4 regions of the Streptomyces sp. NPDC051822 genome follow, and region 2 is predicted to be linked to each of the others. Evidence: riboswitches for the same ligand, from Rfam matches in the RefSeq annotation. Region 2 holds a riboswitch; each other region holds the start of a gene.
The links. A riboswitch is a leader RNA that binds a small molecule or an ion and turns the genes downstream of it on or off. The one in region 2 is predicted to bind cyclic di-AMP.

Region 1 (7,482 bases), on a different contig from region 2:
CAGCTCTCAGCGGTGCCTCAGGCCTTGAAGCGCGGGAAGGCGCTGCGGCCGGCGTAGACCGCGGCGTCGTCGAGGATCTCCTCGATGCGCAGCAGCTGGTTGTACTTGGCGACGCGGTCCGAGCGGGCCGGGGCGCCGGTCTTGATCTGGCCGCAGTTCACGGCGACCGCGAGGTCGGCGATGGTGACGTCCTCCGTCTCGCCGGAGCGGTGGGACATCATGCACTTGAAGCCGTTGCGCTGGGCCATCTCGACGGCGTCGAGGGTCTCGGTCAGCGAGCCGATCTGGTTGACCTTGACCAGGAGGGCGTTCGCGGTGCCCTCCTCGATGCCGCGGGCGAGGCGCTCCGGGTTGGTGACGAAGAGGTCGTCGCCGACGATCTGGACCTTGGCGCCCAGCTTGTCGGTGAGGACCTTCCAGCCCGCCCAGTCGTCCTCGTACAGCGGGTCCTCGATGGAGACCATCGGGTACGCGGAGACGAGCTCCTCGTAGTACTCGGTCATCTCGGCGGCCGAGCGGGACTTGCCCTCGAACTCGTACGAGCCGTCCTTGTAGAACTCGGACGCGGCGACGTCGAGCGCGAGCGCGACGTCGGTGCCCGGCGCGTAACCGGCCTCCTTGATGGCCTCGATGATGAGGTCCAGGGCGGCGCGGTTCGACTCCAGGTTCGGGGCGAAGCCGCCCTCGTCACCGAGGCCGGTGGAGAGGCCCTTGCGCTTCAGGACGGCCTTGAGGGTGTGGTAGATCTCCGCACCCCAGCGAAGGGCCTCGGAGAAGGACTCCGCGCCGATCGGGGCGATCATGAACTCCTGGATGTCCACGTTGGAGTCGGCGTGCGACCCACCGTTGAGGATGTTCATCATCGGAACGGGCAGCAGGTGCGCGTTCGGGCCGCCGAGGTAGCGGAAGAGCGGGAGGTCCGAGGCCTCGGACGCGGCGTGGGCCACGGCGAGCGAGACGCCGAGGATGGCGTTGGCGCCGAGGGAGCCCTTGTTCTCGGTGGCGTCCAGGTCGAACATGGCCTGGTCGATCAGGCGCTGCTCGGTGGCGTCGTAGCCGACGAGCTCCGGGCCGATCTGCTCGATGACGGCGAGGACGGCCTTCTCGACACCCTTGCCCAGGTAGCGGTTCGGGTCACCGTCGCGAAGCTCGATGGCCTCGAACGCACCGGTGGAGGCGCCGGACGGAACAGCAGCACGGCCGGTGCTGCCGTCGTCGAGGCCGACCTCGACCTCGACCGTGGGGTTGCCTCGGGAGTCCAGGATTTCCCGGGCTACGACGACGTCGATGGACGGCACGAGCATCTCCTTTTTGGGATGTGACGCTGGATGTGACGCATGGCCGGTGCAGGGTCGCTCGGCCTTGCGACAAGAGCCTAACCGGCTCGGAGGCTCCGGCCAGCCGGGCGCCCGCCCCCTGGGACGAAAAAGGACCCAAGGGCACGCATGTCGGGACGAAGGGCCCCAGATCTACTGGACGGTAACCCTCGACGGACACGGCCGGACGCGAAAACGGACCGATCCGGAAGAGAGAAGGACCGCGAAGAAAGAGAAGGACCGCGAAACGGCCGGGCCGGGAACGGCGGAACCCCGGTCCGGCGCGCACGGGGGGAGAGGCGCGCCGGACCGGGGTGGTCACCGCGGGAGGGTCGTGGGGATCGCGTGAGCCGCCGGACTCACGCGAACCGCCGGGTTCAGCTCAGGTGGAGCTGCTGGCCCGGGTAGATCAGGTCGGCGTTCTCGACGACGTCCTTGTTCAGGTCGAAGAGCTCGGCCCAGCCACCGTCGACGCCCTGCTTCTGGGCGATGGTGCTGAGGGTGTCGCCGGCCGTGACCTTGTACTCGCCGTCACCCTTCTTGACCTTCTTGCCGGTCGGGGTGGTGACGGTCTTCTTGGCGGTCTGCTGCGGCGTGACCTTCTTGGCGGCCTGCTGCGGCACGACCTTCTTGGCGGCCTGGCGCGGCTCGCTGCGGGTGGGGCGCTCGGCCGGCCGCACCGGGGCGGGGCTCTGCTCGGCGGTGCCGCCGCCGTAGGGGGCGTTGGAGAGGCCCACGCCACAGCTCGGCCAGGCACCCTTGCCCTGGCCCGCGAGGACCTTCTCGGCGATGGTGATCTGCTGGGACTTCGACGCCTGGTTGGCGGTCGAGGCGTAGGCGGTGCCGCCGTACGCGGCCCAGGTGGAGGCGGAGAACTGCAGGCCGCCGTAGTAGCCGTTGCCGGTGTTGATGGACCAGTTGCCGCCGGACTCGCACTGGGCGACGCGGTCCCACTCGGAGGCCGTGGCGGCCGAGGCGGTGCCCGCGGTCATCAGCGGGGCGGCGACGGCGACACCGGTGACGCCGACGAGCGTGGCGACCTGGGTGGCCTTGGAGGGGCGGCGGTGTTTGCCCTTACCGGAAAACAGCATGGAAATTCTCCTCACCGACGCCTGTGAGGTGAGCTGTCGGGTTCGGGCCGGAAAGTTGCCCGGCCGCGTGTCCTAGCACGCGGCTTCACCCCAAGCCGGTCATCGGCCGTCTTTCTCAACGGCCGGGACCGGCACTTACCTTGGGTCCCCCACTCCTGCCTTCGGCGCTTGCGCGACGACTGTTCCCATCGGCCGACGGCAGGATTCGGCGTTTCGGTCGACGGGGCCCGCGGTGGCGAGCGGTTAAGACCGTAGACACAGACCCACCGAAAGTTCAAAGAGGCGTATTGCGGAAATATCGCCCCTACTTGCCCTCCGGTGGGGGGCGTTTACGCAGGTGAGAGGTGACGGGGGCGGAGGTCACGGGCAGGACACGCCAGTTGGGGCGAAGAGACCCATGTCTCACTTGCCCAGAACCGGACATACGCCCCCGAATCACTCGGCCTTCGCGGCCGAACCGTCCGTCAGGTCGAGGCTCTGACCAGGGAGGATGAGGTCCGGATCGAGGCCCACCGTCTGGCGGTTGGCGTCATAGAGGGCGGTCCAGCCTCCGGCGAGTTCGTTCTGCCGCGCGATGTCGGACAGGCTGTCGCCGGGCTGGACGGTGTACGCGTCCGAAGTGCCCTGAGTGTCCGTTGCGTCCGAATCCTTCGCGTCGCCAACCGGAGTCGCGGCGACGGGCTTTTCGGTCAGCTCGTTGACAGATGAGGCATGTCGACCCGTTTCGGATGAAGTGTCCGACTTGGCGACTTCCTCCGGTGCCGCATCGCCCCGGTGCTTCCCGGTTCCCGGCGTGGCCGACGACACGTCATCCGTCGGCGCGCCGGGCGTGACCGGCGTACCGGGCTTGACGGAGGAATCGGGCGCGACCGGAGTGGTCGGCGCGCTCGGGTCGGCCGGCGCGGACGGGCTCACCGGGGTGGTCGGCGCGGTGGAACCGGGCGCCGTCGGCGAGACGGGCGTGACGGGAGCGGAAGGCGTGACGGGGGCGGAAGGCGTGACCTTCTTCGCGCTCTTCTTCGCGGCGTCCTCGGTGGCGACGGAGCCGGTGGAGCCCTCCGGCAGTCCCGAGGTCCTGTTCGACTCGGCGACCGGCCCCGTGGGCACCTTCGGGACGGCGGTCGGGCCGGGGTCCACGCCGGTGGACCTGCCGTCGTTCGTCAGGCCGGCGATCGGCGCGCAGGTGGCCCATTCGGTACTGCCCTGGGCGAGCGCCTTCTCGGCCACCGCGATCTGCTGGGCGCGGCTGGCCAGGTCGGGGCTGGGCGCGTAGACGAGGCCGCCGTGCCGCTCCCAGCTGTCCTGGGTGAACTGGAGCCCGCCGTACATGCCGTTGCCGAAGTTGGCGCTCCACTGGCCGCCGGACTCGCACTCGGCGACCCGGTCCCAGGTGGCCGCGTCGGCGGCGGAGGCGGATCCGGTGGCGAGCAGCGGCAGCGCCATGGCGGATCCGGTCACGCCCGCGGCGACGACGAGGGCGGGGGCCTGACGGGGGCGACGGTGTCGTCCGTTCCCGGAACGCATAGGAGGGGCCTTTCGCGTGACGGCTGAGACAGCGGCGAACGTAGCGGTATTCGAACGCTCGTCACAAGTCGATGGCCTCACGATCACGCGAAGATCACATTTCTGACACGCTGTCAGGCTTCTGGACCCGTACGGAAGGGGAGAACTCCACCGGAAGCGTCCGCAATCCACGCATGATGAGCCCCCCGCGCCACCGCAGTTCACCCGGCTCCGCGGCAAGCCGCAGGTCCGGCAGGCGGGTCAGCAGGGTGGCGAGCGCGGTCTGTCCCTCAAGGCGGGCGAGCGGTGCGCCGAGGCAGTAGTGGATGCCGTGCCCGTACCCGAGGTGCTGGTTGTCGCGCCGTGCGAGGTCGAGCGTGTCCGGCCCGTCGAACCGCTCGGGATCCCGGTCGGCGGCGGCGAGCACCACGAGCACCGGGTCACCCGCCGGGATCTCCTGCCCCCCGATGGTCAGCGACTCCGTCGCGTACCGCCAGGTGGCCATCTCCACGGGTCCGTCGTAGCGCAGCAGTTCCTCCACGCCCGTCTCCAGGAGACCGGTCTCCCCCGCCGCGATCGAGGCCTGGAGCCGTTCGCGCTGCTCGGGGTGGCGCAGCAGCTGGTACACGCCGTTGCCGATGAGGTTCACGGTGGTCTCGAACCCGGCGAACAGGAGGATGAAGGCCATCGCGGCGGCCTCGTTCTCCGTGAGGTGCTCGCCGTGGTCGGACGCCTTGATGAGCCCGGAGATCAGGTCGTCGCCCGGATCGAGGCGCTTCCTGTGGATCAGTTCGGCGAGGTAGCCGCGCATCTTCTTCACCGATCGGGCGACCCCGCCCCGAGGACCGCCGCCGTGCCGGATCATCATCCCGGCCCAGTCCCGGAAGTCGTCCTGGTCCTCCTCGGGCACGCCGAGCAGGTCGCAGACGGCGTAGATGGGCAGCGGGAAGGCGAACTCGTGGATGAGGTCGGCGCTCCCCTTCTCGACGAAGGAGTCGATGAGCCGGTCGGTCAGCTCCTGCACCCGCGGGGTGAACTCGGCGACCCGGCGTGGAGTGAAGGCCTTCGAGACCAGGCGCCGCAGCCGGGTGTGGTCGGGCGGGTCGATGTTGAGCAGATGGGTCATCAGCTCGGCCTTGCGCTCACCCGGGATGCCCGTCTTCCCCTTCGCGTGCGGGGACTCCGCGTGGTGCGCCGGGTTCTTCGAGAGCCGTTGGTCCGCGAGGGCCTGTCGGGCGTCCGCGTACCGGGTCACGAGCCAGGCCTCCACGCCGCTCGGAAGCGTCGTCCGGTGCACGGGCGCGTGCTCACGCAGCCAGGCGTAGGCGGGGTAGGGGTCGCTCGCGAACTCCCAGGTGAAGAGGTCGGGGGCGGGCTCGGAGGCGGGGGTGGTGCTCACCCCCCGACCGTACAGGGCGGTCCGGAAGGTGAGGTGTGTGGAGATCCTGTGATCAAGGAGGGGAGGCGTGCCTTAGATTCTTGTCAGTGGATCCTCAGATGCTCAGAAGCACGTTCGCGGTCGTCGAGAGACGGGCCGAACACGCCGTCGCCTTCTTCTATTCGCATCTTTTCTGGAACAACCCCGCCGTGCGCGAGCTGTTCCCCGAGGACATGCTTCCCCAGCGGGACCGTCTCTTCGCCGCGCTGACGCACGTGGTGACCCACCTGGAGTCCCCCGGGCTCGCCGCCTACCTGGGGCAGCTGGGCCGCGACCACCGCAAGTTCCTCGCCTCCCCCGCGCTCTACTCCGCCGTCGGGTCGAGCCTGCTCGCCGCCTTCGCGCACGCCGCCGGATCCGCCTGGACCCCGGAGGCCGAGAAGGCCTGGACGGAGGCGTACGGGCACGTCGCCGATCTGATGCTGGCGGGCGCCGCCGAGGCGGCCGGGGCCGGGGAGCCGGCCTGGTGGGACGCGGACGTCGTGCGGCACGAACGGTTCGGCGCGGACCTGGCCGTCCTCACCCTGCGGCCCCGTCAGCCCCTGCCGTACCTCCCCGGCCAGTACGTCAGCGTCAGTTCGCTGCGCGTGCCGCGCGTCTGGCGCACCTACTCCCTCGCGGACGCGCCCCGCCCCGACGGCACGGTGGAGCTGCACGTGAGCCGGATCCCGGGCGGCGCGATGAGCACGGCGCTCGTCGAGGAGACGGCTCCCGGCGAGATCCTGCGGCTGAGCGCGCCCGGCGGCGCCCTCACCGCGCGGACGGGGCCGGGCGGGCTCCGCACCTATATATGCGCGGGCACGGGCTGGGCCCCGGTGCGGGCGCTGCTGAGGCAGGCGGCGGAGGCCGAGCCGGATCTGAAGGGCCGGCTGTTCGTCGTGGCGCGCGCGAAGGAGTACCTGTACGGGCGGCGGGACGCGGAGCGGCTGAAGGAGCTGTTGCCCGGTCTCAGCGTCACCTACATCACCTCGGCGCCCGGTCACCGCAAGGACCAGGCGACGGAGCGGCTTCTGCAGTCGCTGCGGGCCTGCGTCCACTGGGCCGCGCACGACGTCTACCTCGCGGGGCCCCCGGCCTTCCTGACGGAGGTCGCGGAGGCGCTCGTGGACCTGGGCACGGACCCGGCGCGGATCCACCACGACACGCTGCCGCCGGTGGGCCGTTTCACGGTCCGTCCGAACTCCGCGGCCGAACACATCCTGGGCCCGCCGGCCCCGCTCTGGCACAACCCGTCCGCCCGCGTCCCGCGCGAGGCCTGATCCCTCAGGCGGACTTCACGCCCTCCGCGGCGCGGATCGCGTCCCGGTAGGTGCGGGCCGCCGCGCGCAGGGCCGCCTCCGGGTCGACGCCGGCCGCCTCCGCCCGTGCGGCGAGGCCGAGCAGTTCGTACCCGATGCCCTCGCCCTCCGGCAGCGGTACGTCGAGGCCGGCCGTCCGCACCCGGGCGGCGAGCTTCGCGGCGAGCGCGAGCCCCGGCTGTCCGAGCGGCACGCCGTCGGTCACGGACTCCCGCTGCTTCTCGACGGCCTTCGTCCGCAGCCAGTGGGCCTTGACCTCCTCCGGCGTCTCGGCGGTCGCGTCGCCGAAGACGTGGGGGTGCCGGTGGATCAGCTTCTCGACGATCGTGCCGGCGACGTCGTCCACGGAGAACGGCTCCTCCGGGTCCTCCTCGGCGATCCGGGCGTGGAAGACGACCTGGAGCAGGACGTCCCCGAGCTCCTCGCGGAGCTCCTCCCGGTCGCCCTCCTCGATCGCCTCGACGAGTTCGTACGCTTCCTCGATGCCGTACTTGGCGAGTCCCTTGTGCGTCTGCCGCGAGGACCAGGGGCACTCGCGCCGGATGCGGTCCATGATCTGCACGAGGTCGAGGAGCCGGGCGCCGGGCAGGTCGTACGAGCCGGGCAGCAGCTCCAGGTCGGGCATGGAGTGGCGGCCGGAGCCGGCGAGCCGGGCGAGGCCGTCGGTCAGCGCCCGGTCGCCCTCGCCGGAGGGCAGCAGCAGGACGGTCCGGCCTCCGGCGCAGGCCTCGACGAGTTCCTCGGCGGTGGGCCTGAGGTGCTCGACGGCGATCCCGGCGTCCCGCAGGTACGGCAGCTGGGGGTGGTGCTCGTCGGGGCAGAGCACCCGGTCCGCG
Region 2 (7,482 bases):
TTGCCTCTGAGGCAAGAAACTTGCCTCAGAGGCACGAAGCTGGCGGAATGGACGCATGGACCACGTCCCCGGGGCCCTTTCCCCGGACCCTGCCACCCCCGCCGACCTGCCCGACGTCGCCCCGCAGCTGCGGGCCCTGCGCCGGCGGCGGGGACTCACCCTGGAGGCCGCGGCCCAGCGGGCCGGCCTCTCGCCGGCCCATCTGTCGCGGCTTGAGACCGGGAACCGCCAGCCCTCGCTGCCCATGCTGCTCGGCCTCGCCCGCGTCTACGGTACGACGGTCTCCGAGCTGCTCGGCGAGGCGCTCCCCGAGCGCGACCCCGTCGTCCGGGCCGGCCGCTCCGAACCCGTCGAGGCCGACGGCTGGATCTACCGCCAGGTGGGCGGCGCGGGGCGCGCCCTTCAGTGCCTGCGGGTCCACGTGCCGCACGCCACCCGGGCCGACATCGTGCGCGTCCACCCGGGGGAGGAGTGGATCCATGTCCTGGAGGGCCGGGTGCGGCTCGCGCTCGGCGAGACCGTCCACGTCCTCGACCCCGGCGACAGCGCGCACTTCGACTCGCTCACCCCGCACCGGATCGGCGCCGCCACCCCGGGCGGGGCGGAGCTGCTGTTCGTGCACACCCTGATGCAGAGTCCCGCGGCTGAGCTGTGCCTCGGCGACGGGACCCCGCACCGGCGCTGAGCCCCGTGGCCCTGCATTCCTTCGAAAGGATCGATATGTCCGAGATCTCCGACAAGTCGCGACCGGCCACCGGTGAGGAGCGCGGGGAGGGCAAGTTCCCCAGGGGGCTGGTGCTCCGGCTGTTCGCCTACCTGGTCGCAGGGCACCTCTTCGCCGGGTTCCTCTACCTGCTCTTCATGCTGGGCGGGCAGAACCAGTAGGACGGGGAGGGGGGCGGGCCGGGCGGAGCCGTAGGGGCGCCCGGCCCGGAGGGCGACCTGGTGGGCGGCCCGCTCACGCCTCGGTGAGCAGGCGCTCCCGGAGGCGCTCAAGGGTCTCGGGGGCCAGCTTCAGGCCCTCCGCGAGGTAGGTGTCCACCGAGCCCCAGGTCGCCTCGATCGTCTCGAAGGCGCCCCGCAGGTACTCGACCCGCGCGTCGAAGAGCGGGCTCAGCAGCTCCATCACCTCGGGCGACATCGCGTCCGGCGCGGTGGAGCTGCGGCGCACCTTGTAGCGGCGGTGCGGGTCGTTCGACTTCACGTAGTCGGCCTCGATCGCCTCCCGCTCGACCCCGAGGGCGAGCAGGGTGATCGCTATGGAGAGCCCGGCGCGGTCCTTGCCGGCCGCGCAGTGCATCAGGGCGGGCAGGCTGTCCTCCGCCATGGAGTGCAGGATCCGGCTGTGCTCCGCGGTCCGCTCGACCACCATCTTCCGGTACGAGTCGGACATCCGGGCCGCGGCCTTGCCGTCGCCGAGGATCCCCCGCAGCTGCTCGATGTCGCCGTCGCGGACCAGCTTCCAGAACTCCTTGCCGTCGGCCGGATCGTTGAGCGGGATGTTCACGTTCCGCACGCCGGGCAGCTCGACGTCGGGGCCCTCGATCCTGCGGTCGGCCGCGTTCCGGAAGTCGAAGACGGTGTGCAGGCCGAGCGAGTCCAGGAAGGCGGCGTCCGTCTCGGTCGCGTGGGCGAGGTGGCCGCTGCGGAAGAGGCGTCCGGGGCGCACGGCGCGCCCGTCCGTCGTCGGCAGGCCGCCCACGTCCCGGAAGTTGCGGACCTCGGCGAGCTCGGGTTCGTTCAGTTCGACGGGCGGCAGCTGCTGCGTCACGGATGCTCCTGGGTGGTCGACGTTCGGGTGTCCCGACGTGAGATCGGTTCCGGGGGCAATCATCCAGGCGGGGCGGCGACGGCGCACCCCCCTGGACGGGAATGGGCGATCTGTCCGTATTGAGGCCTTGGGTATAACGCGCCCTGTTTACAGGCGAGATGAGCCCCGGCGCGTGAGCAGGGTCATAAAGGTGACGGATCGTGGCCGAAGGCCCGGACCAATTGCCGTGCGGAAAAGGGAAATCGAAGGACCGTCATCCACGGAGGGTGACCGGAATTCGGGGCGAAAGTCGGGGCGGGGAAAGCCGGTGGAAAACAGCGGCTTGTTCGTGCCGACCCCGCTCGTCTAGCGTCACCGTCAATCCGGTCGGACCGCCGAATCCTGCCACCGTCCGGAATTCCACTCATCCCATGCGTGGCAGGAGCGGGGGACCCACGGAAGTACGCCGGTCCCGCGACGCAGGACGGCTCGGGGTGAAGCCGCGTGAGAACGCGGCCGGGCATCTCCAGTCCGAACCCGACAGCTCACCTCGCAGGCGCCGGAGAGGAATTCGCCATGCCCGCGAAGGGTAAGCACCGCCGCACCACGTCCAACCGTCTGACCCGCGGAATCGCCGCCGCCGGTACGGGAGGCGCCGTCGTCGCCCTCCCGCTCCTCGGTGCCACCGGGGCCCACGCCGCCCCGGCCGCCACTCCCGGCCAGGCCGTCACCGCCGCCGTCCAGGTCGCGGCCCCCGCCGCCGTCCAGGCCGCGCCCGCCGCCGCGAAGGCCGCGCCGAAGACGTACTCCGTCGTGCCCGGCGACTACCTGTCGAAGATCGCCGCCGAGCACGACGTCACCGGCGGCTGGCAGAAGCTGTACGCCGACAACCGCCAGGTCGTCGGCGATGACCCCTCGCTCATCCTGCCGGGCATGAAGCTCACGCTCGGCGCCAAGAGCACCGCCGCCCCGAAGAACGCCGCGCCCAAGAAGGCCGCCGCTCCGAAGAGCACCCAGAAGAGCTCCGCCGGGTCCTCCGCCAAGAACGGCGACACCCCGCGCGCCTCCCGCGGCAGCGAGCGCCCCGCCGCCCCCGCCGCCACCACGGAGTCCTCGGCCCCCGCCGCCTCGACCTCCTCCGGCTCCGCCGGCGAGTCGACCTCCTCCGGCTGGGTCGCCCCGGTCAGCGGCGGCGTCTCCACCCCGTACCGCGCCTCCGGCTCCATGTGGTCCTCCGGCTACCACACCGGTGCCGACTTCATCGCCTCCTCCGGCACCACCGTCCGCGCCGTCGGCGCCGGCACGGTCGTCTCGGCCGGCTGGAGCGGCGCCTACGGCAACGAGGTCGTCATCCAGCACGCCGACGGCAACTACTCCCAGTACGCCCACCTCTCCTCCCTCGCCGTCTCGTCCGGCCAGGCCGTGACCGGTGGACAGCAGATCGGCCTCTCCGGCTCGACCGGCAACTCCACCGGCCCGCACCTGCACTTCGAGATCCGCACCTCGCCGAGCTACGGCTCGGACATCGACCCGCTGGGCTACCTCCGCCAGCACGGCGTCTCCATCTGACGCCGACGGGTCCTCCCGACGCGCGCGCGTCAACTCCCGTGTGGCCCGGCACTCCTGTGCCGGGCCACCGGTGTGTTCCCGTCCCCCTTCTATTCCGGCTTGGCAAATTCTTTATCGGTGGCATATATCACCCGTCGTCAACCCCTCCTTACGGTCGCGTAGGTCACATCCGAAAGGGAAGGATGTGCTCCCGTGGCAGACGATTCGAGATCAAGAGACAAGAACGCATTCGGGTCGTACGCGGCGATCGGTGACAGCTTCACCGAAGGTGTCGGAGACCCCGGGCCCGACGGGGCGTACGTCGGCTGGGCGGACCGTTTCGCGGTCCTGCTCGCCGACCAGCTGCCGGAGCAGGACGCCTTCCGCTACGCCAACCTGGCCGTACGCGGGCGCCTCCTCGACCAGATCGTGGCGGAACAGGTCCCCCGGGCGAAGGAACTCGCCCCCGACCTGGTGACCTTCTGCGCCGGCGGCAACGACATCATCCGCCCCGGCACGGACCCCGACGACGTGGCCGAGCGCTTCGAGCGCGCCGTCGCCGAACTGACCTCCGCCGTCGGCACCGTCATGGTGACCACCGGCTTCGACACCCGCGACGTGCCCGTGCTCCGGCACCTCCGCGGCAAGATCGCCACCTACACCGCCCACGTCCGGGCCATCGCGGACCGCTACGACTGCCCGGTCCTCGACCTGTGGTCCCTGAAGTCCGTGCAGGACCGGCGCGCCTGGGACGACGACCGGCTGCACCTCTCGGCCGAGGGACACACCCGGGTGGCCCTGCGCGCCGCCCAGGTCCTCGGCCTGCCGGTGCCCGCCGACCCGGACCAGACCTGGCCGCCGGTTCCCCCGCGGGGCACCCTGGAGGTGCGCCGCGACGACATCCAGTGGGCGAGGGAGTACCTGGTGCCCTGGATCGGGCGACGGCTGCGCGGCGAGAGCTCGGGCGACCACGTCGAGGCCAAGCGCCCCGACCTCATGCCCCTCTGAGCCTCAGGGGCACGGACGTACCGCCGGCCGGGATCCGCTCCAGGACCCCGCCGGCGAACACGTCGTACAGCGGAAGCGTCTCCAGATGGACGTAGCCGATGTGGCAGTCGCAGAGGGCGAGGGGACAGGCGCGGGGACGCAGGGCGGCGCGGTACGAACCGTCGTACAGGTTCCCCAGCTCGGCCTTGACGAAGTGGCAGCGCCGTACCGTCCCCTCGCCGTCCACCGAGATCACCGACTCCCCGGTCCTGCAGGGCAGCCCCGCCGAGCGGTGCGGGTGGCGGCTGTACGGGAAGAGCGGGTCGATCCGCGTCCACTCCTCGGCCTCCGCGTCGGTGTACGTGTGCCCGTCCGCCGCGTTCACCCACAGGTAGACGTGCGCCGGCAGCGCGGCCCGCAGCCTGCGGGCGTGCTCCGCGTGCTCCGGCAGACCGACCACACCGACACTGAACCGGACGCCCCGCTCCGTAAGCTCCCCGCACTTGGCGAGGAAGCGCTCGTACGGAGTCTGCCCGGGGTGGTACGTGCACCAGAGCGCCACGCGCTCCGGATCCGCCTCCGCCAGCCAGTCGGTCCGGCAGCTCAGATTGGTCTGGATCGCCACCCGCTCGACGTGCGGCAGCCGGGAGAGCTCGACCAGGGCGCGCCGGTACCAGGAGCGCACCAGGCCCTCGCCCCACGGGGTGAACAGGATCCGCAGCCGGTCGCCGGTCTGCCCGGCGGCCCACCCGGTGAACCGTTCGAGCGCCGCCCGGTCCGCGCGCAGCTGCTCACGGCTGTCCCGGCGCTTGGCGAAGGGGCAGTACGGGCAGTCGAAGTCGCAGGAGGAGAGCGGCCCCCGGTAGAGCAGCGTCAGGTCCATGCCCTGTCTCAGGTCCATGGCTACCCCCTACTTCGGCTCGTACGCGGCCATCGCGGCCCGTACCGAGGGGGAGAACAGCTCGGGGCCGAGGCCGTCCGAGTGGGCGAGCCCCTCCGGCGACAGCCTCAGCAGGTCCGCCGGGGCGTCCCCGTCCAGCCAGCCGAGGGCCTCGAACCGGCCCAGTTCCTCGGAGAAGTCCGCGAACGGAGAGGAACCGAACCGCTCCTCGTACCCGGCGAGCGGCATGCCGGCGGCCTGCAGGAGCGACTGGAGCAGATGGCGCCGCCGGGCTTCGTCCTCGTCCACCGCGCGGCCCACCTCGGCGCGTGAGAAGTCCTCGGTCTCCGTGTACGTGTCGATGATCGAGCGGATCTCCCGCATGTCGACCGCGTAGTCGAAGGAGTAGTGGAGGGCCGAGGTGTACGAGCGGGCCCCACAGCCCAGGCCGATCATCCCGTCCGTCTGGCAGGCGTGGTCGTCGGGGCCGAGCGGGACGGCGTCCGCCCGCCGGAACATCCGCATCGACACCTGCTCGTAGCCCTGTCCGAGGAGGTGGTCACGGCCGTACCGGTACAGCCGCAGCCGTAGCTCGTCCCACTCCCGGTCGGCCCGCCGCCGCTCGGCGGGGGAGATCCGGCCGAGACCGGTGAGCGGGCGGACGTACAGCGGGTAGAGGTACAGCTCCTCCGGGCGCCAGGCCAGGGCCGCGTCGAGCGAGGAGCGCCACGAGTCCTCGGTCTGGCCGTCGATCCCGTAGATCAGGTCGATGTTGAGCACGGGGACGCCAGTGTCCCGGATCCGGCCGAGCGCGGCCTCGACGTCCGCGCGGCGCTGCGGCCGGACGGCCGCCCGCGCCTCGGCCTCCACGAAGCTCTGCACGCCGATGCTCAGCCGGGTCGCGCCCCGCTCGGCGAGGAGCGCGAGCCGGTCGGCGGTCGCCGTCGCCGGCGAGGTCTCCACGGAGAGCGGCACCGCCCGCAGATCCACCCCCATCCGCTTCTCGGCGATGTCGCAGAGCCGCTCCAGCTCGGCCGCCGTGAGGAACGTCGGCGTGCCACCGCCGAACGCGGCCGTCGCGAACCGCACCGGCTCCTCGTCCCCGAGGGCCTCGCGGACGGCCGTCGCCTGGCGGTCGAGGGCGTCGAGGTAGCGGCTGGTCAGCTCGTCGGGGGCGCCGATCCGGGTGAAGAGGTTGCAGAAGCCGCAGCGGACCTCGCAGAACGGTATGTGCGCGTACAGGGAAAGCGCGTCCTTCGGCTCGTTCCTCCAGAGCCCGGCCAGCGTCGGCGCCGGGTCGGGGAGCGGCCGGTACGCCGTCTTGTGCGGGTACGCGTAGACGTAGCTGCGGTACGGGCGGGGCGTGCCGTCGCTCATGCCGCGGCCTCCCGCTCCGGGCCCGTGAGGACGAACTGCGCGTACGGGACGGTCCAGACGACCTCGTGGCCGAGCCGGTGCCCGGTGTGGCCGTCCTCCCCGTACGCCGTGCCATGGTCCGAACAGACGATCGCGAAGCAAGGGCGGCGGCTGCTCATCGCGGCGAAGAGCCGCCCGATCTGCCGGTCGACGTACTCCAGGGCCGCCGCGTGGGTGGCCCGGGAGTCCCCCGTCTCGCGGGTGGCACCCGGCAGATGGAACCAGTTGGGCTGGTGCAGCGCCGACACGTTGACGAAGAGGAAGAGCCGCCGCTCGCGGGGGAGTCCGGCGACGACCTCCTCGGCGCGCGCGACCTGGGACTCGAAGGAGGTCGGGGAGGCGACGCCGAAGGCGGGCTCCCAGTGGCTCTCCTGGAACAGGCCGGGGAGCACGGTGCCGAGGGGCGGCCGCCGGTTGAAGAAGCCGACACCGCCGACGCAGACCGTGCGGTAGCCCTCGCCCGCGAGCGCGGACACCAAGTCGGGGGTGTCATGGACGTAGGTGCCGTCGGCCGTCGACTCGCTGCCCGCGAAGCGGGCCGCGAACAGACGCGGGTGCGGCCCCGGTGCGGCCGGGGTCGGCAGGAAGCCCGCGAACATCGCCTGGTGAGAGGCGTACGTGAAGCTCCCGGGCGCGTGGCGCCGCTCCCAGACACCGCCGGGCAGATGCCGCGCCAGGTTCGGGATGCGGCCGGCGGCGGCGAGCTCCACCGCCACGTCGTACCGCAGCGTGTCGAGCGTGACCAGGAGCAGGTCGTGGCTGCCGACGATCGCGTTCATGTCGGGCTGGTTCACGTGGTGCTCGTTCCTGTGGTGCGGGGGGAGTCGTGGTGATGCTTCCGGGCTTCGGGGAACTGCGCGGCGACCTGGGCCCCGTACGTGTCGAGGCCTTCCGCGCCACT
Region 3 (7,482 bases), on a different contig from region 2:
ACGGCACCCGGACCCTCGACCCGTACTCCAAGCTCCTCGAGTCCCGGATCGTCTTCCTCGGCACACCGATCGACGAGACCGCGGCCAACGACGTCATCGCCCAGCTACTCCATCTGGACCACGCGGCGCCGGACCGGGCCGTCTCGCTCTACCTCAACTCCCCCGGCGGCTCCGTCAGCGCCATGACGGCGGTCCACGACACGATGCGCTCGCTGCACTGCGAGGTGGAGACCACCTGCCTCGGCCAGGTCGAGTCCACCGCCGCGGTCCTGCTCGCCGCCGGCACTCCAGGGAGGCGCCTGATGCTCGCGGGCGCGCGAGCCACCCTCCGGCAGCCCGCCGTGGAGGAGCCGCTGCGGGGGCAGCTCAGCGACCTCGACATCCACGCGGGCGAACTGCTCCGGCAACGCTCGCTGATGGCCGGGATGCTCGCCGAGCACACGGGACAGGACCGGGAGCGGATCGACGCCGACCTCGACCGTCTCACCGTCCTCGACGCGTCGGCGGCGGTCGCGTACGGCCTGGTCGACCACGTCGTCACCAGCAGGCGGGCGGCCGCCGCCGGCGACACGGCGCGGTGAGGCGGCCGTGGTCCCGGAACTGCCGCCCCTGCCCGCCCTGACGCGGGCCGAGGGTGAACTCGTCGACGCGTACCTCGAAGTCGCCGACCTCCTCGGGAAGATCAATCCATCCAGAGGTACGCATACCTATGGAGCGCTGCGAGCGGCACAAGCCCTGGTGGGAAGGGCGGAGGCGCTGCGTGAGGCCCTGACGCTCATGCATATGCGGGGCGAGCACGAGGTCCACGCGGACACATTGGCGCGCGCCCTGCGGGTGTTGGACGGAGAGCGGAGGACCGGCCGCGTCACTGTCCGCGACGCGCAGGCGAGTTGACATTCCGGCGCGTCGTGTCGAGGGCCGTACGGCCGACGCGCACCGCAGAATCGCTCCCCCGTTCGGCGTAGTCGACGAGTCGACATATGTGCCGGGTGACTTGCACATCACGTGCACGCATCTGGCCGAACGGGGCGTTCCACCCCTGGTGCGGGGCTCGTCGGCCAAACCTCCGACGATCACGAAACCATCCTGTCCACCCGTATGGATCAGTCGTGAGGAGCCTCACATATCGCCGTTTCAGCTCGGATTTCGACCTCTGTGTGGGTCAAGATCCCTGTCGACGACAAGCCCCCGCCACCGCGGCGGGGCGGTCCGGGCGGACGCCGAGTCCTGCCGCTGTCCCGGACGTCTGGTCGACAGGAGTGGATCGGCAGGAGTGGAGGACCCGATTTTTACGGGGCGTACGCGCTGTTCCGGCAGCGGGGCCGTCCCTTGGGGTGAAGCCGCGTCAGCGGCCGGGCATCTTCGCCAGCCCGAACCCGACAGGTCATCCTTCGCAGGCGGCTGACGAAGGGTTGCGCATGACCGCGCAGATGCACGTCCCGTCCCTGCTGTCCCGGGCCGGAGCCGTCTCGGCTCTCACCCTCGCCGCCGTCGGCGGCACGCTGCTCGCACCAGGTGCGGCATCGGAGGCCCAGGCAGCCACCACGCACGCGAACAAGGCACTGAGCGTCGCCGCGTCCAAGAAGGGAGCCCCGTACCGGTACGGGAGCACCGGACCCACCAGGTTCGACTGCTCCGGGCTGACGCTCTACGCGTACAAGAAGGCGGGCAAGTCGCTGCCCCGCACCGCGCAGCAGCAGTACAACACCACCCGGCACATCTCCGCCTCCAGCAGGCAGCAGGGGGACCTGGTCTTCTTCCACTCCGGCGGGAGGGTGTACCACGTGGGCATCTACGCCGGCAGCGGCAAGATCTGGCACTCGCCCAAGACGGGCTCCTGGGTGAAGCTCGACAAGATCTGGTCGTCGAAGGTCTACTACGGCCGCGTCCGGTGATCCGGCGCCGATAGCGGTCCGTTCGTGAGGGGTGCGATGGCGCCGCCGTACCCCCTCGCCCGCCGTACCCCCTCGCCCGGAGGACCCGCACGCACCCGGAACTCCCGCGCTCACCGGGAAGACCCGTATACGAAAACCCCGTCAACACCTCGCGACGGGTGACACGGTCCACGGGACGGTGATCCAGACCGTCTTGCCGCCGTCCTCGGTCGGTGTGACCGAGAGCCGGCCGCCCGCCTCCGCCGCGAGCACACGGATGATGACCAGGCCCCGGCCGTTGTCCTGCTGGACCGCCGCCGGAAGCCGCCTGGGCCGGCGGGGGTGGCTGTCGGTGACGCCGATGTGGAGCCGTTCCTCGCGCTCCAGGCGGATCTCGACCGTGAAGGTCGGCGACTGGCCGAGGGTGTGCAGAACGGCGTTGGTGGCGAGTTCGGAGACGATCACGCGGACCGAGTCAGCGAGGTCCGCGGCGCCGTCGAGGCCCCAGCCGGTGAGGACGTCCGCGACGTACCTCCGGGCCGTGGGGACCGAGGCGGGGTCGCTCGGCAGCGTGACGGATGCTTCCTGGTGATCTGCCATGGCGACGCTGTCCCTTTCCCGCCGGGGCCGCTGCCCCGGATCGCGCTTCGCGTCAGAGTGCCACCGATCGTGCCGCGCCGGGCCGCGTTCCACCAAGATATGTCCCCATCTGTCGCCCGAAGCGGTGAACTCTGCTGCCTCGGAACGCTTTTGGGCCCTCCCCCGGATCGCCCGCCGTCACGCCTCCGGGACCGCGGGCGCCGTGCGCAGGATCGTCGCCACCGCGCGCTCGATCTGCGCGTCCGTCAGATCGGCGCGGGCCGTGAGGCGCAGGCGCGAGATGCCGTCGGGTACGGACGGAGGACGGAAGCAGCCGACGACCAGGCCCTGTGCGCGGCAGTCCGCCGCCCAGCGCAGCGCCGCCTCCGGGGAGGGGGCGCGCACCGAGACGACGGCCGCGTCGGGCCGGGCCGCGGTGAGGCCCTCCTCCGTGAGCAGCCGGTACAGCGTGGTGGCGACGGTACGGGCCCGCCCGGCGAGGCCCGGCTCCGCGCCGAGCAGCCGGAGGCCGGCGAGCGCGCCGCCCGCGGCGGCCGGGGCGAGCCCGGTGTCGAAGATGAAGGTGCGGGCCGTGTTCACCAGGTGCTCGATCACCCGGGCCGGGCCGAGGACGGCACCGCCCTGGCTGCCGAGCGACTTGGAGAGGGTCAGGGTGGCGACGACGTCCTCGTCGCCCGCGAGCCCGGCCTCGTACAGGGCGCCCCTGCCCCCTTCGCCGAGGACGCCGAGGCCGTGGGCGTCGTCCACCACGAGCCCCGCCCCGTGCTCGCGGCAGGCCGCGGCGAGCCGCGTCAGCGGGGCCTTGTCGCCGTCGACGGAGAAGACGGAGTCGCTGACCACCAGGGCCCGCCGCCCCGGGTGCGCGTCCAGGGACTTGGCGACGGCCTCGGGATCGGTGTGCGGGACGACGGCCGTCTCGGCGCGTGCGAGGCGGCAGCCGTCGACGATCGAGGCGTGGTTGGAGGCGTCGGACACGATCAGGGAGTCCCGGCCGCCGAGGGCGGTCAGGGCGGCCAGGTTGGCGGTGTAGCCGGAGGAGAAGACGAGGGCCGCCTCGAAACCGCAGAAGTCGGCGAGTTCGCGCTCCAGGCGGGTGTGCAGCCGGGTGGTGCCGGTGACGAGCCGCGAGCCGGTCGAGCCGGCGCCCCAGCGCCTGGCCGCCTCAGCCGCGGCCTCGGTGACCTCGGTCCTGCGGGTGAGGCCGAGGTAGTCGTTGCTCGCCAGGTCGAGGAGGTCGGATTCGGCCGCCCGGGGCCGCAGCGTACGGACGAGACCGGCATCCGCCCGGCGGCGCGCCTCGGCGTCGGTCCAGTCGAACGCGGTACGGCGCGGGCCCGCGGCCCGTGCGTCGTCGGCCTGTGGCATGCGGCGATCCTTTTGTAGGCAGCGCACAGACCCTAACCGCAGGATGCCGTGGCCGGGATGTGGTCATCCACACACCTCGTTCGGGGGCGTTTGTTCGGATCCTCCTTGGCCCGGGGGTGGGCGGTAGGCAAGGATCAGCCCTTATGGACCTGCTGAACACGCTGGTGGAGAAGGGGCTGCGGCGCGAGCTGCCGACCCGTGAAGAAGCGCTCGCCGTCCTGGCGACCTCCGACGACGAACTGCTCGATGTGGTGGCGGCGGCCGGCAAGGTGCGCCGGCAGTGGTTCGGGCGCCGGGTGAAGCTCAACTACCTGGTGAACCTGAAGTCCGGCCTGTGCCCCGAGGACTGCTCCTACTGTTCGCAGCGGCTCGGCTCCAAGGCCGAGATCCTCAAGTACACGTGGCTGAAGCCGGACGAGGCGTCCCAGGCCGCCGCGGCGGGTGTCGCCGGCGGCGCCAAGCGGGTCTGCCTGGTGGCGAGCGGCCGCGGTCCGACGGACCGGGACGTCGAGCGGGTCGGCAGGACCATCGAGGCGATCAAGGAGCAGAACGAGGGCGTCGAGGTGTGCGCCTGCCTCGGTCTGCTCTCGGACGGCCAGGCGGAGCGGCTGAAGGACGCCGGCGCCGACGCGTACAACCACAACCTGAACACGTCCGAGGCGACGTACGGCGGCATCACCAAGACCCACACCTACGCGGACCGCGTGGACACCGTGCAGAAGGCGCACGCCGCCGGTCTGTCGGCCTGCTCGGGTCTGATCGCGGGCATGGGCGAGAGCGACGAGGACCTCGTCGACGTCGTGTACGCGCTGCGCGAGCTGGACTCCGACTCCGTGCCGGTCAACTTCCTCATCCCCTTCGAGGGGACGCCGCTCGCCAAGGAGTGGAACCTGACCCCGCAGCGCTGTCTGCGGATCCTCGCGATGGTGCGGTTCGTCTGCCCCGACGTCGAGGTACGGATCGCGGGCGGCCGTGAGGTGCACCTGCGCTCGATGCAGCCGCTGGCGCTCAACATCGCGAACTCGATCTTCCTCGGCGACTACCTGACGAGCGAGGGCCAGGCCGGCCAGGCCGACCTGGACATGATCGCGGACGCGGGCTTCGATGTGGAGGGCGCGGGCACGACCACGCTGCCGAAGCACCGCGCGGACGCCCTCGCGGCGGGGGCCGGGGGTTGCGGTTCCAAGGCGTCGGCCGGCTGCGGCTCGCACGACGCGGAGGAGGGCGCGGGCTGCGGCTCGCACTCCGGCGGCGGGTGCGGTCCCTGCGGCGGGCACGCCGAGACCGCGTCCACCGCGTCCGTGTCCACCGAGACCGCGTCCACCGCGTCCGTGTCCACCGGGGCGGCGGAGAGCGCGGCGGCCGCGAACGGTGCCAGGACCGACCTGGTCGCGGTGCGTCGCCGCGGCGCCGGTACGGACCTCGCCCCGAACGCGTGACGGCTGTGAGCAACGACGAACTCATCGCCCTGGACCGGGCGCACGTCTGGCACCCGTACGGCCCGATGCCGGGACGTACGGACCCGCTGGTCGTGGCGTCCGCGTCCGGGGTACGCCTCCGGCTCGCCGAACCCTCCGAGGGCCGGGACGAGTTGGTCGACGGCATGTCCTCCTGGTGGTCGGCCGTCCACGGCTACAACCACCCGGTGCTCAACGCGGCGGTCCGCGACCAGCTGGAGCGCATGAGCCACGTCATGTTCGGCGGGCTCACGCACGAGCCGGCCGTGCGGCTCGCCGCCCGGCTCGTCGAGATCACCCCCGAGCCGCTGCGGCACGTCTTCCTCAGCGACTCGGGCTCCGTGTCCGTCGAGGTCGCGGTCAAGATGTGCCTGCAGTACTGGCGTTCGCTCGGCCGCCCCGAGAAGCGGCGGCTGCTCACCTGGCGCGGCGGCTACCACGGGGACACCTGGCAGCCGATGGCCGTGTGCGACCCGGACGGCGGGATGCACGAGCTGTGGACGGGGGTGCTCCAGCGGCAGGTGTTCGTGGACGCCCCGCCCGCGGCGTACGAGGAGTCGTACGCCGAGCTGCTTCGGACCGAGATCGGTAAGCACGCGCACGAAGTGGCCGCGGTGATCGTGGAGCCGGTGGTGCAGGGCGCGGGCGGGATGCGCTTCCACGACCCGGAGTACCTGCGGGTGCTGCGGGAGGCCTGCGACGCGCACGACGTCCTGCTCGTCCTCGACGAGATCGCCACCGGCTTCGGCCGGACGGGCACGCTGTTCGCCGCCGACCAGGTGGGGATCTCCCCCGATGTGATGTGCCTGGGCAAGGCCCTGACGGGCGGCTACCTGTCCATGGCGGCGACGCTCTGCACGAGCCGCGTCGCCGACGGGATCTCGCGTGGCGAGGTCCCCGTGCTGGCGCACGGGCCGACCTTCATGGGCAACCCGCTGGCGTCGGCGGTGGCCCTCGCCTCGATCGACCTGCTGCTCTCCCAGGACTGGCAGGTCCAGGTCAAGCGGATCGAGGCCGGCCTGCGGGCGGGCCTCGCGCCCGCCGCCGAGCTGCCGGGGGTCCGCGAGGTGCGGGTGCTCGGCGCGATCGGGGTCGTCCAGCTCGACCACGAGGTCGACATGGCCGCGGCGACGCGCGCGGCGGTCCGGGAAGGCGTGTGGCTGCGCCCGTTCCGGGACCTGATCTACACGATGCCGCCGTACGTGTCGGGCGACGAGGACGTGGCCCGGATCTGCGCCGCGGTACGCGCGGCGGCAGCGGCAGGATGATCATGTGAACGGAAGGACGGGCAGGTCAGTGGGAATCGTCGTCGTCAGCGGGACCGGCACGGAGATCGGCAAGACGGTGGTGACGGCGGCGGTGGCCGCCGTGGCCACCGCCGCGCACCGGTCGGTCGCCGTCCTGAAACCCGCGCAGACGGGTATCGGTCCCGACGAGCGCGGCGACGCGGACGAGGTCGTGCGGCTCTCGGGCGCCGTGGCCTCCACCGAGCTGGGCCGTTTCCCGGAGCCGCTGGCTCCGGGGACGGCCGCCCGGCGGGCCGGGCTCGCCCCGGTCGGGGCCCTGGAGGTCGCCGAGGCCGCCCGGAAGCTGGCTGCCTCGCACGACCTGGTCCTCGTGGAGGGCGCGGGCGGTCTGCTCGTCCGCTTCGACGCGGAGGGCGGCACGCTCGCGGACGCGGCCGCGCTGCTCGGAGCACCGGTCCTGGTGGTGGCCCCGGCCGGGCTCGGGACGCTCAACTCGACGGCCCTGACGGCCGAGGCGCTGCGGGCCCGCGGGATCGAGCAGCTGGGTGTCGTGGTCGGCAGCTGGCCGGCGGCGCCGGACCTGGCGGCGCGCTGCAATCTGGCCGATCTGCCGGAGGCGGCGGGCGCGCCGCTGCTCGGCGCCGTACCGGAGGGGTCGGGGGCGCTCGACCCGGCGGAGTTCCGGGCGGCCGCGGGCGGCTGGCTGGGTCCCGCGCTCGGCGGTACGTGGGACGCGGCGGAGTTCGGGGAGCGGTTCGCACCCGGGCCCGTGGCGCCCGGAAGCGTGGCGCCCTAAGCCGTCGCGCCCGGAACCGTGGTCCCCGGGGTGGCTACTCCGTAGGCTGGAGGCATGCGTGCTTCCGTGCAGGAGATCGTCTTCGATTGTGCCGACCCCGCCGTCCTCGTCCGCTTCTGGGCGGAGCTCCTCGGCGGTGATCC
Region 4 (7,482 bases), on a different contig from region 2:
GGCTACGTCCTGGCCTCGATGTCCCTCCAGGCGACCTACCGGGGCTTCGCCGACGAGGGCGTGGACCTCGCCCAGGCCGCGCTCGAACGGAACCGCGGCCTCGCCACCGCCCGGACCATGTCCTTCTTCCGGCTCGTCGAGGCACGCGCGCACGCGAAGGCCGGTGACGGGGTCGCCGCCGCGGCCGCGCTGAAGTCCGCCGAAGGCTGGCTGGAGCGCTCACGGGACGGGGACGGCGACCCGACCTGGCTGGGCTTCTACTCGTACGACCGGTTCTGCGCCGACGCCGCGGAGTGCTACCGCGACCTGAAGGCGCCCCACGAGGTGCGGCGCTTCACCGAGCAGGCGCTCCTGCGGCCGACCGAGGAGTTCGTCCGCTCGCACGGGCTGCGGCTCGTGGTCTCCGCCGTCGCCGAGCTGGAGTCGGGCAACCTGGACGCGGCCTGCGCGGCGGGTACGCGCGCGGTGGAGGTGGCGGGCCGGATCTCCTCTGCGCGGACGACGGAGTACGTACGGGATCTGCTGCACCGGCTCGAACCGTACGGGGACGAGCCGCGCGTCATGGAGCTGCGGGAGCGGGCCAGGCCGCTGCTCGTCGCCCCGGCGTGACGCCGGCCCTCCCCCCGCACGTGACCTGCGTCTCGTGATGTCGCGCGAGGTTTCACGGGATTGTCAGTGGGCCAGTGCACTATCGGGGGTGGGAGGTGGCTCTGGTGTTTGACTGTGACGTGCTGGTGATCGGCGGCGGGATCGTCGGTCTGTCGACGGCGTACGCGCTGACGCGCGCCGCTCCCGGCACGCGGGTCACGGTCCTGGAGAAGGAGCACGCCCTCGCGCGCCACCAGACGGGGCGCAACAGCGGCGTGATCCACAGCGGGATCTACTACCGGCCGGGTTCGCTCAAGGCGCGCTTCGCGGTCGAGGGCGCGGCCGAGATGGTCAAGTTCTGCGCGGAGTGGGGCATTCCGTACGAGGTGACGGGCAAGCTGGTCGTCGCCACCGCGCGCGAGGAGCTGCCCCGGCTGCACGCGCTCGTGCAGCGCGGCAGGGAGAACGGCATCCCGGTGCGCGAGCTCGGGCCGGCGCAGATCAGCGAGTACGAGCCGCGGGTACGGGGCCTGGCGGCGATCCACGTCGGCACGACCGGCATCTGCGACTACGGGGCGGTCTCCGCCCGGCTCGCCGAGGCCTCGGGCGCCCGGATCCTGTACGGCGCGGAGGTCACCGTGATCGACCGGCGGCCGTGGGGCGTCGCCGTGCGGACGGCCGACGGCCGGGTGGTGCGGGCGCGGGTCCTGGTGAACTGCGCGGGACTGCACTGCGACCGGATCGCACGGCTCGCGGGCGACGACCCGGGCATGCGGATCGTCCCCTTCCGGGGCGAGTACTACGAGCTGGCGGACCCCTCGCTCGTGCGGGGCCTGGTCTATCCGGTGCCGGACCCGGCGTTCCCGTTCCTCGGGGTGCATCTGACGCGGGGCATCGACGGCGGAGTCCACATCGGGCCGAACGCGGTCCCCGCGCTCGCCCGCGAGGGATACGGCTGGTCCGTCGTCCGGCCGCGCGAGCTGGCCGGCACGCTGGCGTGGCCCGGCTCCTGGGCCATCGCCCGCGCGCACTGGCGGTACGGGGCGGGAGAGCTGCACCGGTCGCTGTCGAAGCGGGCCTTCACGGAGGCGGTGCGGCGGCTGCTTCCGGTGGTGGAGGAGTCCGACCTGCGCCCGGCGGCGGCCGGAGTCAGGGCCCAGGCGGTGCTGCGGGACGGGACGCTCGTCGACGACTTCCTCATCCGTGAGGGGGCGCGGACGGTCCACGTCCTGAACGCGCCCTCGCCCGCGGCGACGGCGTCCCTGCCGATCGGCCGGGAGGTGGCGGGGCGGGCACTGGCCCTGCTGTAGCGCGCCCCAACCCGCACGCCGTGCCCTCGCAGGCCGATTACCCCGGCCCGTACGCCGCGCCCCGCCGGCCGTACCCCGTGCCCCCGCCGGTCGGACCTCGGACCGCGCGCCCCCGCCCGGGCCCACCGTAGAATCGGGGGCATTGTGTCTGAGCAGCCTGAGAACACCCCGCACCCCGCCGCCGACCCCGCCCAGCCCGTCGCGCAGCGGGGCAGTCGGAGGTTCGCCCCCGGTGAAGGGCCCCTGCCCGATCCCGCCGGGTCCCACCACGAGCGCCGGATCCGCAGCTTCCAGCCGCGCCGCAGCCGCGTCACCACCGGTCAGGCCGAGGCGATGCTGAAGCGGTGGCCCGACTGGGGCCTCGACATCGACGGCAAGAGCGTCCTCGACCTCGGCAAGATGTTCGACGGTCTCCCGGTCGTCCTGGAGATCGGCTTCGGCATGGGCGAGGCGACCGCGCAGATGGCCGCCGCCGACCCCGGCACCGGCATCCTCGCCGTGGACGTCCACACGCCCGGCCAGGGGAATCTGCTCGGTCTCGCCGACCGGAACGGCCTGACCAACGTCCGGGTCGCCAACGGCGACGCGATCATCCTGCTCCGCGAGATGCTCGCCCCCGACGCCCTCGACGGCTGCCGGGTCTACTTCCCCGACCCGTGGCCCAAGGCCCGCCACCACAAGCGGCGGCTCATCCAGGCCGAGTTCCTCACTCTCCTCGCGACCCGGATGAAGCCCGGGGCCGTGCTGCACTGCGCCACGGACTGGGAGGAGTACGCCGAACAGATGCTGGAGGTGCTCTCCGCCCATCCGGACTTCGAGAACACCCAGGCCGACGGCGGTTACACGCCCCGCCCGTCCTTCCGGCCCCTCACCCGCTTCGAGGGGCAGGGCCTGGACAAGGGCCATGTCGTGCACGACCTCCTCTTCCGTCGGAAGTGACCGAGATCGGGTAACTCCGTCGCCCGGTGTCGGTGGGGGTCGTTAGGGTCGCTCACGTGTCGAAATCCGTCCCCGCCGACCAGCCGGAAGCCGCTCCCGTCCCGCTCAGGGACGCCGAGGAGCCGGCCTTCGGCGCCGCCGCCGACCGGTCCCAGTGGCGCTACCGGCCACGGCGGGCCTTCTGGCGCAGCCGGGTGGTCCGGGCCGTCGCCCTCGTCACCGTGCTCGCGATCTGCGCCCTCGTCATCCTGGGCCTGGTCCGCGAGCAGACCGGCACCGAGGGCTTCCTGGTGGGTCTTGGCCTCGCCGTACTTCCCGTACCGCTGCTGATGGCGGCGTTCCGCTGGCTCGACCGGGTCGAGCCGGGCCCCTGGAAGAACCTGCTGTTCGCCTTCGCCTGGGGCGCCTTCGCCGCCGCCCTCGTCGCGATCCTGGCGAACACCTTCGCGATCCGCTGGATCGCGACGGCGACCGCCGACCCGCACTCGGCCGACAACCTCGGTGCCACGGTCGTCGCGCCGGTGGTGGAGGAGAGCGCGAAGGCCGTCGCGATCCTGCTGCTCTTCCTCTTCCGCCGCCGCCACTTCGGCGGTCTCGTCGACGGGGTCGTCTTCGCCGGCTTCACGGCGACCGGCTTCGCCTTCACCGAGAACATCCTCTATCTCGGCAACGCCTTCGGCGAGGACCAGGAGTTCGGCTCCTCCGGCATCGGCATGGTGACGGCCGGGACCTTCTTCGTACGGGTCGTGATGTCGCCGTTCGCGCACCCGCTCTTCACCGTGCTCACCGGCATCGGCTTCGGCCTCGCCGCGCTCGCCCCGCGCGGGAAGCGGGTCCGGAAGGTGCTCCTGCCGCTCGCGGGGCTGCTGCTCTCCATGGGCCTGCACGCCGCGTGGAACGGCTCCGCCACCTTCGGTGGCCCGTGGGCCTTCTACGCGGTGTACGGGGCGCTCATGGTCCCGGCCTTCGGCCTGCTGACCTGGCTCGCGGTGTGGAGCCGGCAGCGGGAGCTGCGCACGATATCCGGGGAGCTCCCGGCGTACGCGGAGGCCGGCTGGCTCTCCCCCGCCGAGCCGCTGGCGCTGTCCTCGATGCGGGCCCGTGAGATGGCCCGTTCGTTCGCCGCCAGGACGTACGGCCCGGCGGCCGCGCGGACGGTCGGCGAGTACGAGTCGTTCGCGACGACGCTGGCCTTCCTGCGGGACCGGGCCAGGCGCGGCACGGCGGGACCCGACTTCCCGGCCCGGGAGCGGGAGCTGCTGCACCATCTGTGGCAGCGCCGTGAGGTGGCCTCGCCCTCGCTCACGTACGCGGCCAGGGCGACGGGCCGGGTGTGGGCGCCGCCGCAGTACCTGGACTACGGCGGCTACAACCCGTACCGGAGTTAGGGCCTGATCCGAGAGACAGGTCCTAAGGCGTGTTCGACGCCTCCGTCAGGAGGGTCAGCTCGGTCTCCGTCAGGGTGAGGCGGGCGGACGCGATCAGGGCGGGGAGCTGCTCGACCGTACGCGCCGAGGCGATCGGCGCGACGACGGTCGGGCGGGACGCGAGCCAGGCGAGGGCGACGGAGGCGGGTTCCGCCTCGTGCGCCTCGGCGACCGCGTCGAGGGCGGAGAGCACGGCCCGGCCCCGCTCGCTGTCCAGGTGCTTGCCGGCTCCGGCGGCCCGGGCGCTGTCGACGGCGGTGCCGGGGCGGTACTTGCCGGTGAGGAAGCCGGACGCGAGCCCGTAGTACGGGACGGCGGAGAGCCCGGACTGATCGACGGTCTCCTGGAGGGGGCCCTCATAGGTCTCGCGGGAGACCAGGTTGTAGTGCGGCTGGAGGGCCACGTACCGGGCCAGGCCCTCGGTCTCGGCGAAGTCGAGGGAGGCGCGGAGCCGCTCGGGGGAGATGTTGGAGGCGGCGACCGCCCGCACCTTGCCGTCCTTCACGAGCTGGTCGAGAGCGGTGACGATCTCCTCGACGGGGACCGACTCGTCGTCGAAGTGCGTGTAGTAGAGGTCGATGTGGTCCGTGCCGAGGCGGCGCAGCGACTCCTCCGCGCCGGCCTTGATGGTCGTGGCGGAGAGCCCTTTGAAGCGGGGGTGGGCGCCGACCTTGGTGGCGACGACGATGTCGGCGCGGTTGCCGCGGGAGGCGAGCCAGCGGCCGATGACGGTCTCGGACTCGCCGCCCTCGTTGCCTTCGGCCCAGGCGGAGTAGACGTCGGCGGAGTCGACGAAGTTGCCGCCGGCGGCGGCGTAGGCGTCGAGGACGGCGAAGGACTGCGCCTCGTCGGCGGTCCACCCGAAGACGTTGCCGCCCAGGGCGAGGGGGAAGACGTGGAGGTCCGAGCTGCCCAGCGGGCGGAGAGAGGTCATGAGTCGGTCAACTCTCTCCGCCGCCGGAGCTATTCCGCGACGTGAACCGGTCAGACCGTGAGGCCCTTGGAGCGGAGCCAGGACGCCGGGTCGATGCCGTCGCCGCCGGGCGTGTGGACCTCCATGTGGAGGTGGGCGCCGGAGACGTTGCCGGTGGCGCCGACGCGGCCGATCGTCTCGCCGGTGCCCACGGTCTGGCCGACGCCGACCGTCATGGACGACAGGTGGCAGTACCAGACCTCGGTGCCGTCCTCCAGCTCCAGGACGATCCGGTAGCCGTAGGAGCCGGACCAGCCGGCCGACTTCACGGTGGCGCCGTGGACCGCCTTGAGCGGGGTGCCGGTGGGGGCGGCGAAGTCGAGGCCCGTGTGGTAGCCGGAGGACCACATCGAGCCGGACTGCATGTAGGTGGCGGTGAGGGAGTACGAGGAGAGCGGCATCGAGTAGCTCGCGGCGAGCTGGGCGAGGCGCTCGGCCTCGGTCTTCGCCCGGGCTTCCGCCTCCGCCTTCGCCTTGGCCTCCGCTTCGGCCTTGGCCTTGGCCTCCGCCTCGGCCTCCGCGGCCGCCTTCTCCGCGGCGTCGGCCTTGGCCGCGGCCTCCGCGGCGGCCTTCTCGGCAGCCGCCTTCTCCGCCGCGGCCATGTCGGCGGCGTCGGCGGAGGCCTGCTGCTGCTCGGCCTGCTGGAGGATGCGGGCGCGCAGGGCCTCGCCCGCGTCGGCGGTGCCGGCGGTGAGGGCGGTGGCCTCGGCCTGCCCTGCCGTGGCGCCCTGCTCGGTGTCGGGCGTGGTGTACGTGGCGGCGGTGAGCGGGTTCGGGTTGGAGCCCGCCGCGCTCGCGGTCTCCATCTCCGCGTCCGAGTCGGGAAGGAGGTCGCCGACGCCGGGGAGGTCGTGGGCGTCCGGCAGGCCGAGGTCCGGGAGGTCCGGGAGCGATATGGCGACCGGCGGCTTGTCCTGCGCGGTGGCGAGGCCGCCCGCGCCGACGGCCGCGATGACGCCGACGCCGAGGACGGTGGAGGAGCGTGCGAAGTTGGAGCGCTGCTTGACGACCCGGTGCCGGCCGCCGGAGCGGCTCTGGGCGCGGAGGGACTCCTCGCTGGGGTTCCACTCGGTGTCCGGGGCGGCGGCGGGACCCGCACCACCACCGAAGGCATCGAAGGGGGCTTCGGGTACGGGAGTGTTGGACGCCACTAGGGCGCGCTCCTTTCCTTCCTTCTCGCCTACCGGGTTAGCTGACGGGTTCGGAGCAGGAAGGTCTCCTACGGGCACGTTCGCACAGGTGCGACGGGCCCGATTCACCCCAAGTAGTGGTTCCCCGGTTCCTTTTCAGGATTCGGCGCGTGCGCACGGTGCCGCCTCTTGCGACGGCTGGGACGACCGCACTGCGTTATCGAACGTTAATAGACAGGGGGTCCCTATTCCAAGCCGTTCCTCTTGATCATTCATTGAATTGGGGGAGAATAGCCCGAGTTGACCCCCCTTCAACAACGGCCACGCAAACCGCCGCGACCTGACGTTGAGTCAATTGTTATCGCAGGGACACCTGTCGACTACGGCCCGTGACGGGATCCGTTCGGCGGCACCACCGGCATCGTCCGGCGCCGCTCCGGCTGCCCCGCCGCGGGGCGGCTCAGCGCGAGGAGCGCCATGTCGTCCGTGGACCCGCCGCCCGTGTGCAGCCGTACGTCGTCCACGAGCGCGTCGAGCAGTTCCTCGGGCCCCGGGAAGATCCGGCCGGCGAGGCGCTCCCCCGGGTCGTAGAAGACACCCGCCGCGTTCCGCGCCTCCGAGAGGCCGTCGGTGTAGAAGAGCAGCGTCGCGCCCGGCGGGTACGGCCGCCCCTCGGCCCGGTCCGGCCACGTCGCCAGATCGCCCATGCCGAGGGGCAGCGCCGACTCGGTCGGTTCGAGCGTGTCCAGGCGCCCGTCGGCGTACAGCATCAGCGGGGGCGGGTGCCCGCGGTTGACGACCCTTACGAAACCGTCGAAGGTGCCGTTCCCGTCGCCGCGCGGGATCTCGGCAAGGACGGCGGTGGTGAACCCCTCGAAGGCGTCGAGCCCGTCGCGCCGGGTGCCCTCGCGGGCAAGCGCCCGTTCGAGGCGCTGCGCCACACCCTCCAGGCTCCGCTCCTGCTCGGCCGCCTCGCGGAAGGCGCCGATGACGACGGCGACGGCCTCGACCGCCTCCATGCCCTTGCCCCGGACGTCGCCGACCACGAGCCGCACCCCGTAGGGGGTGTCCTGGACGGCGAACAGGTCGCCGCCGATGAACGCGTCCGCTTGCGC

Region 1: it holds a riboswitch for cyclic di-AMP, as region 2 does, so the genes downstream of both, ACIA8N_RS25420 (transglycosylase family protein) here and ACIA8N_RS12030 (LysM peptidoglycan-binding domain-containing M23 family metallopeptidase) in region 2, are expected to answer to the same signal.
Region 3: it holds a riboswitch for cyclic di-AMP, as region 2 does, so the genes downstream of both, ACIA8N_RS30285 (C40 family peptidase) here and ACIA8N_RS12030 (LysM peptidoglycan-binding domain-containing M23 family metallopeptidase) in region 2, are expected to answer to the same signal.
Region 4: it holds a riboswitch for cyclic di-AMP, as region 2 does, so the genes downstream of both, ACIA8N_RS17440 (M23 family metallopeptidase) here and ACIA8N_RS12030 (LysM peptidoglycan-binding domain-containing M23 family metallopeptidase) in region 2, are expected to answer to the same signal.

The regions. Positions count from the first base shown of each region.
Region 1 covers NZ_JBITBZ010000009.1:58,196-65,677, forward strand. The annotation lists gene eno (phosphopyruvate hydratase) at 18-1,304, opposite strand; gene ACIA8N_RS25420 (transglycosylase family protein) at 1,694-2,407, opposite strand; cyclic di-AMP (ydaO/yuaA leader) riboswitch at 2,411-2,584, opposite strand; gene ACIA8N_RS25425 (transglycosylase family protein) at 2,843-3,931, opposite strand; gene ACIA8N_RS25430 (cytochrome P450) at 4,026-5,309, opposite strand; gene ACIA8N_RS25435 (globin domain-containing protein) at 5,408-6,607, shown strand; gene ACIA8N_RS25440 (nucleoside triphosphate pyrophosphohydrolase) at 6,612-7,482, opposite strand, start outside.
Region 2 covers NZ_JBITBZ010000003.1:322,810-330,291, forward strand. The annotation lists gene ACIA8N_RS12015 (helix-turn-helix domain-containing protein) at 56-685, shown strand; gene ACIA8N_RS12020 (DUF6126 family protein) at 721-885, shown strand; gene ACIA8N_RS12025 (tyrosine-protein phosphatase) at 959-1,771, opposite strand; cyclic di-AMP (ydaO/yuaA leader) riboswitch at 2,134-2,322, shown strand; gene ACIA8N_RS12030 (LysM peptidoglycan-binding domain-containing M23 family metallopeptidase) at 2,327-3,319, shown strand; gene ACIA8N_RS12035 (SGNH/GDSL hydrolase family protein) at 3,512-4,306, shown strand; gene ACIA8N_RS12040 (STM4011 family radical SAM protein) at 4,293-5,168, opposite strand; gene ACIA8N_RS12045 (STM4012 family radical SAM protein) at 5,196-6,542, opposite strand; gene ACIA8N_RS12050 (STM4013/SEN3800 family hydrolase) at 6,539-7,360, opposite strand; gene ACIA8N_RS12055 (STM4014 family protein) at 7,372-7,482, opposite strand, start outside.
Region 3 covers NZ_JBITBZ010000012.1:129,637-137,118, reverse strand. The annotation lists gene ACIA8N_RS30295 (ATP-dependent Clp protease proteolytic subunit) at 1-581, shown strand, start outside; gene ACIA8N_RS30290 (hypothetical protein) at 589-894, shown strand; cyclic di-AMP (ydaO/yuaA leader) riboswitch at 1,285-1,416, shown strand; gene ACIA8N_RS30285 (C40 family peptidase) at 1,419-1,895, shown strand; gene ACIA8N_RS30280 (ATP-binding protein) at 2,037-2,474, opposite strand; gene ACIA8N_RS30275 (8-amino-7-oxononanoate synthase) at 2,652-3,839, opposite strand; gene bioB (biotin synthase BioB) at 3,983-5,278, shown strand; gene ACIA8N_RS30265 (adenosylmethionine--8-amino-7-oxononanoate transaminase) at 5,284-6,564, shown strand; gene bioD (dethiobiotin synthase) at 6,593-7,339, shown strand; gene ACIA8N_RS30255 (VOC family protein) at 7,394-7,482, shown strand, end outside.
Region 4 covers NZ_JBITBZ010000005.1:16,719-24,200, forward strand. The annotation lists gene ACIA8N_RS17415 (MFS transporter) at 1-609, shown strand, start outside; gene lhgO (L-2-hydroxyglutarate oxidase) at 714-1,898, shown strand; gene trmB (tRNA (guanosine(46)-N7)-methyltransferase TrmB) at 2,043-2,837, shown strand; gene ACIA8N_RS17430 (PrsW family intramembrane metalloprotease) at 2,894-4,225, shown strand; gene ACIA8N_RS17435 (aldo/keto reductase) at 4,248-5,198, opposite strand; gene ACIA8N_RS17440 (M23 family metallopeptidase) at 5,249-6,388, opposite strand; cyclic di-AMP (ydaO/yuaA leader) riboswitch at 6,400-6,546, opposite strand; gene ACIA8N_RS17445 (PP2C family protein-serine/threonine phosphatase) at 6,748-7,482, opposite strand, start outside.